3 regions of the Pseudomonas sp. NPDC089407 genome follow, and region 2 is predicted to be linked to each of the others. Evidence: predicted binding sites of a transcription regulator. Region 2 holds the regulator's gene; each other region holds the start of a gene.

Region 1 (3,271 bases), on a different contig from region 2:
CTGATGATCCCGAAAGCCTGTGGCATGGGTATTTGCGGCACGTGCAAGGTGCTGAAGCTGGGCGGCGAAGTGGAGATGGAGCACAACGGCGGCATTACCGAAGAGGACGAAGCCGAGGGTTATATCCTGTCGTGCTGCAGCGTGCCGAAAGGGGATGTGCGGATCGATTACTGATCCGAAATTGCAGGGGGCTGCTGCGCAGCCCTTCGCGACGCAAGGCCGCTCCTACAGGGGAGCGCGTACCCACTGGTAAACGCATATCCCTGTAGGAGCGGCCTTGTGTCGCGATGGGCCGCAAAGCGGCCCCGGCTATCTAAAGTCAGGTGCGAAAGCGCGCCACCAACCCATTCAAATCAACTGCAAGGCGAGACAGTTCGGCACTCGCCGCACTGGTCTGATGCGCCCCGGTAGCACTCTGCACCGACAAATCATTGATATTCACCAGGTTGCGGTCCACCTCCCGCGCCACCTGCGCCTGCTCTTCCGCCGCGCTGGCGATCACCAGGTTGCGCTCGTTGATCTGCGCCACCGCCCCGGCAATGGTATCCAGCGCCATCCCCGCACCCCGTGCGATATTCAGCGTCGATTCGGCACGCTCCGTGCTGGTGCGCATCGACTCCACGGCCTCTTCGGTACCGCCCTGAATGCTGCCGATCATGCGCTCGATCTCGCTGGTCGACTGCTGGGTACGGTGCGCCAGCGCGCGTACTTCATCGGCCACCACGGCAAAACCACGGCCCGCTTCACCGGCGCGTGCCGCTTCGATTGCTGCGTTCAATGCCAGCAGGTTGGTCTGGTCAGCCAGGCCACGGATTACATCCAGCACCTTGCCGATATCACGCGACTGCTCGGCCAGGTGAGTAATCAGCTTGGCGGTAGCCTGCACATCACCGCTCATGCGCTCGATGGCACCGACGGTCTCCATCACCAGGTCACGGCCGTCGCCGGTCGAGCGGCTGGCTTCACTGGACGCTTCGGACGTGCTCACGGCATTGCGTGCCACTTCTTCCACGGCGCTGGTCATTTCCGTCACGGCGGTGGCGGCCTGTTCGATTTCGTTGTTCTGCTGTTGCAGGCCACGGGCGCTTTCGTCGGTAACGGCATTCAACTCTTCCGCCGCTGAGGCCAATTGGGTGGCAGAGCCGGCAATTTGTTGCAGGGTGTCGCGCAGCTTGTCCTGCATGCGGGCCATGGCGCGCAACAGGCGGGCAGCTTCATCGCTGCCTTCGGCGCGGATGATGTGAGTCAGGTCACCGTCAGCGACCTGCTCGGCGCTCTTCAGCGCGTCCTCGATCGGCTTGACGATGCTGCGGGTCAGCAGGAACGCGCAGACGAAGGTCAGCACGGTTGCCGCGATCAGCAGGCCGATCACCAGGGCGAAGGCGGCGGCGTACTGGTTGGCGGCTTTTTCGTTGGTGGCGCGGGTCTGGTCGGTGTTGATGCGTACCAGGGTTTCCATGACCTTGTTGACTTGCTCGGAGTTGGCCAGCAGGTCGCGGTTGAGCAGGTCGCGCAGCTCATCGACGCGGTCGGCCTGGCTCAGGCTGCGCATGCGCGATTCCAGCTGGCGGTACTGGTTGAGTAACTGGCCGTACTGGTCGAACGCGGCCTGCTCGTCGGCGGCGCCGATCATCGGCAGGTAGGCCTGGCGGGCGCGGTCGATCTGGGCGTTGCGCTGGTCCAGCAGGTTCAGGGTGTCGCGCTGGGTTTCCGCTTCGCGGTTAAGCAGCAGGCGGTAGGAGAGGGTGCGCATGCGCAGGTTCAGCGCGGTGAGTTCGTCGAGGATCTTGATACTGGGCACGCTGACCTGCTCGATGACCACGCCGGCCTGGCGGATGTTGCCCATCTGTATGAGCGAAAAGATGCCGAGGCCGAGCATCAGCAGGCCGATCAGCGCGAAGCCCAGCAGGGCCCGCGGGGCGATATTCATGTTGCGTAAAGACATGGTGGAAGGGATCCAGGCAAGGAAAGAAAGCGTGCGCAAAGTGCGACGAAATGGGACTTGCCGGGCTATCGGTCGTGACTGATCAGTCTTGAGCGCGAACGGTGAGAATTGTGAGGTAGCTATCCTTTTCCTGACCGGCGGTTGACCCAAGTCGGAACAAGGTGGCGGTTACCCTGTCAATCTGCGGGTTCGACACTTCGTGAATCCGATATTTAATGGCGATAGGCCGCAGTTTTCTTTATCGTGTGCGCCCCTCGCAACAACCTGAGATAGACCCCATGCTGGAAGCTTCCCTGAATCAAATCGAGCAACTGGTCAGCGACCTGATGCAAAAAAACGCTCAACTTACCGAACAGAACACCGCCCTCGGTCAGGAACTGGCCCAGGCCAAAGAAGAGAACGAAACCCTGCAGCTGTCACTGATGGAGCAGGAAGAGAAGAACGGCGCTACCGCAGCACGCATCCAGGCCCTGGTTGAGCGTGCCAGCGCGGGCGTTGTCGGCGCATGAGACTGCCAGAGCAGCCGATCAATGTCGTGTCGATTCTCGGCATCGACTATTCGATCAAGGCGCCCGAAGGCCAGGAAGAAACCTTGGCCCAGGCTGTACGCATGCTCAACACTGCCCTGAACGAAACCAAGCGTCAGTACCCGACCCTGATCGGTGACAAGCTGCTGGTGCTGGCTGCCCTCAACCTTTGCTCCAGGCAGGTTGAACTGCAGAAAGAACACCAGCAGACGCTGGCGCGCACCCAGGCGCAGATCGACGCCACGGTGGATGCAATCGTTCGGACCATTGCAGAGTCCTGATCGATAGCCGGGGGCGCTTCGCGCCCCTTTCGCGACACCAGGCCGCTCCTACAAGGGAACGCGATCTCCTGTAGGAGCGGCCTTGTGTCGCGATGGGCTGCAAAGCAGCCCCAAAGGCCAAAATCATTGTTCCAGGTCACTGGATTAACTGGATACGCAAGTGTATACACTTCTCGCAAAACAATAATGTTGCGGGGGAGTAGGGCATGGGTATCTGGCGCAAGAGCATCCAGTGGCAAATGATCATCAGCATGGGTGCGGCCTTGCTGGCGAGCATCCTGGTTGTGGTCATCATCTTCACCGTGGCGCTCAATCGCCTCACCGAGCGCTATCTGGTCGACACCGCCCTGCCAGCCAGCATCGAAGCCATCCGCAACGACATCGAGCGCATGCTTGGCCAGCCCATAACGGCTGCTGCCGACATTGCCGGCAACACCTTGCTGCGCGACTGGCTAGCCGCGGGTGAAGACCCTGCCCAAGCCCCACAATTTCTTGAATACCTGACCGCCGCCAAGCAG
Region 2 (3,271 bases):
CGCGTGGTGCTGATCGATACCGCCGGCCTGCAGGCCAGCGACCCGGCCCTGCGCATGCAGCTGGAAACCCTGGCCGGGCGTGGCATAGCCGCGAAGAATTACCTGGTGCTGGCCACCACCAGCCAGAAGCAGGTGCTGACCGCCGCCTACCACAGCTACAAGCGCTGTGGCCTGGCCGGCTGCATCCTGACCAAACTCGATGAAACGGCAAGCCTTGGCGACGTGCTGAGCCTTGCCATCAGTCATGAACTGCCCGTGGCCTACCTGACCGACGGCCCGCGCATTCCTGACGACCTGCACCTGCCACGGGGCCACCAGCTGGTCACCCGGGCGGTCAATGTGCAACAACAGGACGAGCCCAGCGAAGAGGCCATGGCCGACATGTTCGCTGATCTCTATCACAACCCACGGCGAGCGGGTTGAGCATGAAGCGTGTGCAAAGTAGCTATACCAAAGGGTACGCAGAATTGCCCTACGTGTGGCCCGAGCCCCAGCGAGACAAGGTAAATTTCAGACATGGGTAGCATGCATCCCGTACAGGTGATCGCCGTGACCGGTGGCAAAGGTGGCGTCGGCAAGACTAACGTTTCAGTGAACCTGTCCCTGGCGCTGGCCGAGCTTGGCCGCAGGGTCATGCTGCTGGACGCCGACCTGGGCCTGGCCAATGTCGACGTGTTGCTGGGTCTTACCCCCAAACGTACCCTCGCCGATGTCATCGAAGGGCGCTGTGAGCTGCGTGACGTGATGCTGCAGGGCCCTGGCGGTGTACGCATCGTGCCGGCAGCTTCGGGCACCCAGAGCATGGTGCACCTGGCGCCGGCCCAGCATGCCGGGCTGATCCAGGCGTTCAGCGAAATTGGCGACAACCTTGACGTGCTGGTGATCGATACCGCTGCGGGTATCGGTGATTCGGTCGTCAGCTTTGTTCGCGCTGCCCAGGAAGTGCTGCTGGTGGTGTGCGACGAACCCACCTCGATTACCGACGCCTACGCGCTGATCAAGTTGCTCAACCGCGATTACGGCATGAACCGCTTCCGTGTGCTGGCCAACATGGCGCAGAGCCCGCAGGAAGGGCGCAACCTGTTTGCCAAGCTGACCAAAGTCACCGACCGCTTCCTTGACGTTGCCCTGCAGTACGTGGGCGCCGTGCCGTACGACGAATGCGTGCGCAAGGCGGTGCAAAAGCAGCGTGCCGTGTACGAAGCCTTCCCTCGCTCCAAGTGTGCGCTGGCCTTCAAAGCGATTGCCCAGAAGGTCGACAGCTGGCCGCTGCCGGCTAACCCGCGTGGCCACCTGGAGTTCTTTGTCGAGCGCCTGGTGCAACCCACCAGCGCGGGACCCGTGCTATGAGCGCCAGTGGCTTCAAGATGTACAGCCGGGCGGCGAAAGACGCCCAGTACGAACTGATCGAACGCTACGCACCGCTGGTCAAGCGCATCGCCTACCACTTGCTGGCGCGCTTGCCGGCCAACGTCCAGGTCGAGGACCTGATCCAGGCCGGCATGATCGGCCTGCTGGAAGTGGCCAACAAGTATGACGCCAGCAAGGGCGCCAGTTTTGAAACCTACGCCGGCATCCGCATCCGCGGGGCGATGCTGGATGAAGTGCGCAAAGGCGACTGGGCACCGCGTTCGGTGCACCGCAACACCCGCATGGTCAGTGACGCGATGCGTGCAGTTGAGGCCAGAACAGGCCGTGACGCTAAAGATCATGAAGTTGCTGCCGAACTCCAATTGAGTCTCGATGATTACTACGGGATCTTGAACGATACCTTGGGCAGCCGCCTGTTCAGCTTCGACGACCTGCTGCAGGACGGCGAGCACGAAGGGCTGCATGAGGATGGCGCCAGCGGCCAGGTCGAACCTGCCCGTGGGCTGGAGGACGAGCGCTTCCAGATCGCCCTGACCGAGGCCATTGCCAACCTGCCGGAGCGTGAACGCCTGGTGCTGGCGCTGTACTACGACGAAGAGTTGAACCTCAAGGAAATCGGTGAGGTGCTGGGGGTCAGCGAGTCGCGGGTCAGTCAGTTGCACAGCCAGTGTGCCGCGCGTTTGCGCAGCCGCCTGGGGGAATGGCGGGCACGCTGAGCCTGCTGTCGTTGCAGTCGTTTTCCACGTGTGTTGCCACGTGCATTTCCACGTTGTACCGAATTGAATGAGTGCGTGCCCGGTAGGCCGGGCGCGTTTGAGACTGCTTGGAGGTCTAGATTGGACAAAAACATGAAAATCCTCATCGTTGACGACTTTTCGACGATGCGGCGGATCATCAAGAACCTGTTGCGTGACCTGGGCTTCACCAACACCGACGAGGCCGACGACGGCACCACGGCGCTGCCGATGCTGGAGAACGGCCATTACGACTTCCTGGTGACCGACTGGAACATGCCTGGCATGTCCGGCATCGACCTGCTGCGCAAAGTGCGCGCCAGCGACAAGCTGAAAAGCATGCCGGTACTGATGGTGACCGCCGAAGCCAAGCGTGACCAGATCATCGAAGCGGCCCAGGCCGGCGTCAATGGTTACGTGGTCAAGCCGTTCACCGCCCAGGTGCTCAAAGAAAAGATCGAGAAGATCTTCGAACGCGTCAACGGCTGAGTCACGTCAGGGGGCGCGCCATGGATTCATCACAAAACTCTTTGGGCGAGTTCGAATCGACCCTGAAGAAACATGCCCAGGAGTTGGTCGAAAGCCTGGAGCGGGGCCGTTTCGGCGAGGCGGTGCAGCTGATTCACGAGCTGAACCAGACCCGCGACCGCGGCCTGTACCAGGAAGTCGGCAAGCTGACCCGCGAGCTGCACAGTGCGATTGTCAGCTTCCAGATCGACCCGACCATGCCGCAGGCCGAGGAGGTGTCGCAGATTACCGACGCCACCGAGCGCCTGTCGTATGTGGTCAAGCTCACCGAAGGCGCGGCCAACCGCACCATGGACCTGGTCGAAGAAAGCACCCCGGTGCTCAACGACCTGGCCAGCGAGGCCAAGGCCCTGAGCACCGATTGGCAGCGCTTCATGCGCCGCGAAGTGGCGGCGCCGGAATTCCGTGACCTTGTCAAACGGGTCGACAGTTTTCTGACGCACAGCGCCACCGGTAACCGCAAGGTCGCGGGCCACCTCAATGACATTCTGTTGGCCCAGGACTATCAAGACCTGACCGGGCAGGTGATCAAGCGCGTCACCAACCTGGTGACCGAAGTGGAAAGCAACCTGCTCAAACTGGTGTTGATGGCCAGCCAGGTCGACCGCTTTGCGGGCATCCAGCATGACCACGATCAA
Region 3 (3,271 bases), on a different contig from region 2:
GCCGGCGCCTCCGGCGTACCCTGCTCACCCTCGATGTTGCGCTGGGCCTTCTTGGTCAACACGATGATGTCGATGCGGCGGTTTACCGGGTTGAACGGGTTCTTGCGGTCGAACAGCGACGACGAGGCGTAACCCACCACTCTCGCTACCTGGCCATCCGGGTAACCACCCGCTACCAGCGCACGGCGCGCGGCGTTCGCACGGTTGGCCGACAGCTCCCAGTTGCCGAACTCGCCCGTGCCGGCATAGGGCTTGGCATCGGTGTGGCCGCTGACGCTGATCTTGTTCGGCACGGCCTTGATGGTGTCGGCCATGGCCAGCAGGATGTCCTCGAAGTACGGCTGCAGGCGCGCACTGCCAATGTCGAACATCGGCCGGTTCTCGGCATCCATGATCTGGATACGCAAGCCGTCCTGAGTGATCTCGAACAGGATCTGGTCCTTGAACTTCTGCAGTTGCGGGTTCTCTTCCACCTTGTTCTGCAACTCTTGCAGCAACAACTCCAGGCGCTCGCGCTCGACCTGTTCGGCCATGGTCTCGACCTGGTCCTTGTTCAGCTGCGTGGGGGACTGCTGCGTCGGCTCGGTCTTCACTTCCGGATTGATGGTTTTATCTGGCGACATCTCCGGCGAACCGCCCAGGTCGATGACATAAGGCGTGCCACTCTCGGAAAAACCGATCGGGTCCTGGAAGTAACCGGCAATAGCGATCTTCTGCTCTGGTGTGGCCGTGGACATCAGCCACAGCACCAGGAAGAACGCCATCATCGCCGTGGCGAAGTCGGCGAAGGCGATTTTCCAGGCGCCGCCGTGGTGGCCGCCGCCAAAGCGCTTTACGCGCTTGACGATAATGGGCTGATTGTTCTCCATGACTCAGCGACCGCGAACCGCTTGTTCCAGCTCGGCGAAGCTTGGGCGGTGCTTGGGGTACAGCACCTTGCGCCCGAACTCGACCGCCAGCGAAGGCGGCATGCCCGAAGCCGAGGCCACCAGCGAGGCCTTGATCGATTCGTACAGGTTCAGCTCCTCCTTGGCATCATGCTCCAGGCACTTGGCCAGCGGGCCGAAGAAGCCGTAGGCCGCCAGGATACCGAAGAAGGTGCCGACCAGTGCCGCACCCACGTGCATGCCGATGGCCGCCTGGTCACCCTCGCCCAGCGATGCCATGGTCACCACGATACCCAGCACCGCCGCGACGATACCGAAGCCGGGCATGCCGTCGGCAATGCCGGTCACCGCATGGGACGGGTGCTCAAGCTCTTCCTTCATGCTCAGCAGTTCCATGTCGAACAGGCCTTCGAGCTCGTGCGGGGCCATGTTGCCGGTGGACATGATGCGCAGGTAGTCGCAGACGAACGCGGTCATGCGCTCATCGGCCAGTACCGTCGGGTACTTGGCGAAGATCGGGCTGGCTGCAGCGTCTTCGATGTCGGCCTCGATGGCCATCATGCCTTCGCGACGGCTCTTGTTGAGGATCTCGTACACCAGGCCCAGCACTTCCAGGTAAAAGGCATGACTGAAGCGCGAGCCGAACATTTTCATCGACTTCTTGATGACGTGCATGGTCATGTAGCCAGGGTTGGCCTGCAGGAATGCACCGAAGGCCGCACCGCCGATAATCAGTACTTCGAACGGCTGGATCAGCGCCGCGATCTTGCCGTGGGAAAGCACGTAGCCGCCGAGCACGCTCGCGAATACGACGATGATGCCGATAATTTTAGCCATAGGTTCAAAGCACTTGCTGTCGTGGTCAGGGGATGAGACGAGAGCTTTAAAACTCTTCTTCTACTTATCGGCAGAACTGCGCCAGACTATAGCCACATAATGCGAAAAGCCAGTTCGGACTGATGTCAAAATGCCAATTGAAACCAAGGTGCCCGCTCAGGCTCCGCGTACGCTAGAGGCCTGGGTCAAGCTGCTCGAGAGTGTTCGCATTCCCGTTCCGAAGCACAGCTACGACCGGGTCATGGCCGCCATCCACGATAGCCGCCGCTCGCTGCGTGACATCGCCGAACTGATGCAGGATAGCCCGGCCCTGGTGCTGTCGGTGATGCGCGAAGCCAATCACCCCACCAATGCCAGCCTGGCCGAGCCGGCCGAAAGCCTGGAGGTTGCCCTCAACCGCCTGGGCCTGGAGCGCAGCGAACAGCTGCTCAAGCGCCTGCCAGCGTTGCCCGCCGACGAAATTCCGCCGGTACTCAGCCAGTTCCAGCTGATCAGCCAGCATGCCTCGCAGCAGGCCAGCGGCCTGTTCGCCAGCCGCCTGGCGCGGCTGTGGCAGGAGATTCACTGGGGCAGCCTGCTGTTCCTGTCGCCACTCTGGCCACTGGCGCTCGCCTACCCCAAGCTGCTCGATACCTGGGAATTGCGGGTTATCCACAAGGGTGAAGATGCCGCCCAGGTCGAGGAAGAACTGTTTGGCGTGCGCATCATGGCGCTGTGCCAGACCATGGCCGAGTACTGGCGCCTGCCGCAATGGGTCACCCAGGGTTACCGCCTGCTGCTGGAAGAGCGCGAGCAACTGGCCCAGGTGCTGAGCATCGCCCGTGACGAAGACCTGCTCAGCCAGCAACACCGCCTGGATGCCGAGCCCGGCCTGCGCCGCTGGTTCAACCAGCCGGCCAATACCGTGCTACTGGCCAACAACCTGGCCCTGGCGGCGCAGGTTGGCTGGGACAACCCGCACTTGCTGCGCTGGCAACTGCTGACCGCACTGTACCTGCAGACTTCGCTGGAAGATGTGCAGCAACAGATGCACCAGCAGGCTGCGGCCAGCGCCCGTCGCCATGCCCGACATGCCCTGTTCCACCCGGCCGAGGCGTTGATCTGGCCGTGGCACCAACGCCGCCCGCACCCGGACATGCTGGCCCCGCCGCCCCCCAGCAGCGATGAGCTGGCACGCTGGCGCACGCTGTGCCAGGACCTGCTGGCGCAACCCAGCCCGTTCACCAACACCGTGCACCTGGCTACCCAGGCCCGTGAGGCCCTGCTGGCCTGCGGCATGCAACGCATCATGCTGCTGAGCCTGGACAAGGCCAGTGACTACCTGCGCGTGCAGCAGGTCGCCGGCCTGCCCAAGGAAGCCGGAGCCCTGGCCCTGCAGGTGTCGCAGAACAAACTGCTGCAAAAGCTGCTGAGCCAGGCCGGGCAACTGCGCATCACCCCGGAAAACCACAGCCAGTTTTCGGCCCTGCTGCCCGCCCCGCTCCGCGCGCTGTTCCGCAGCGAACATGTGCTGCTACGCTCGCTGGCAGTGAACGACCAGGTGCTGA

What was found. The regulator FliA, encoded in region 2, starts transcription of late flagellar genes. The targets are predictions, from matches to a motif close to CTAAAGTTTNNNNNNNNNNNGCCGNTAA.
Region 1: ACI2KG_RS25345 (methyl-accepting chemotaxis protein) is a predicted target of FliA. The motif match lies at 2,011-2,038, and genes of this name have one in related genera.
Region 3: motA (flagellar motor stator protein MotA) is a predicted target of FliA. The motif match lies at 1,789-1,816, and genes of this name have one in related genera.

Annotation. Positions count from the first base shown of each region.
Region 1 is NZ_JBJDNB010000042.1:9,486-12,756, forward strand. It holds gene gbcB (glycine-betaine demethylase subunit GbcB) at 1-174, shown strand, start outside; gene ACI2KG_RS25345 (methyl-accepting chemotaxis protein) at 320-1,945, opposite strand; gene ACI2KG_RS25350 (hypothetical protein) at 2,224-2,454, shown strand; gene ACI2KG_RS25355 (cell division protein ZapA) at 2,451-2,753, shown strand; partial or broken gene ACI2KG_RS25360 (cache domain-containing protein) at 3,005-3,271, shown strand, end outside.
Region 2 is NZ_JBJDNB010000009.1:125,437-128,707, reverse strand. It holds gene flhF (flagellar biosynthesis protein FlhF) at 1-423, shown strand, start outside; gene fleN (flagellar synthesis regulator FleN) at 508-1,350, shown strand; gene fliA (RNA polymerase sigma factor FliA) at 1,347-2,087, shown strand; gene ACI2KG_RS09580 (chemotaxis response regulator CheY) at 2,220-2,594, shown strand; gene ACI2KG_RS09575 (protein phosphatase CheZ) at 2,615-3,271, shown strand, end outside.
Region 3 is NZ_JBJDNB010000019.1:70,364-73,634, reverse strand. It holds gene motB (flagellar motor protein MotB) at 1-869, opposite strand, end outside; gene motA (flagellar motor stator protein MotA) at 873-1,724, opposite strand; gene ACI2KG_RS16260 (HDOD domain-containing protein) at 1,855-3,271, shown strand, end outside.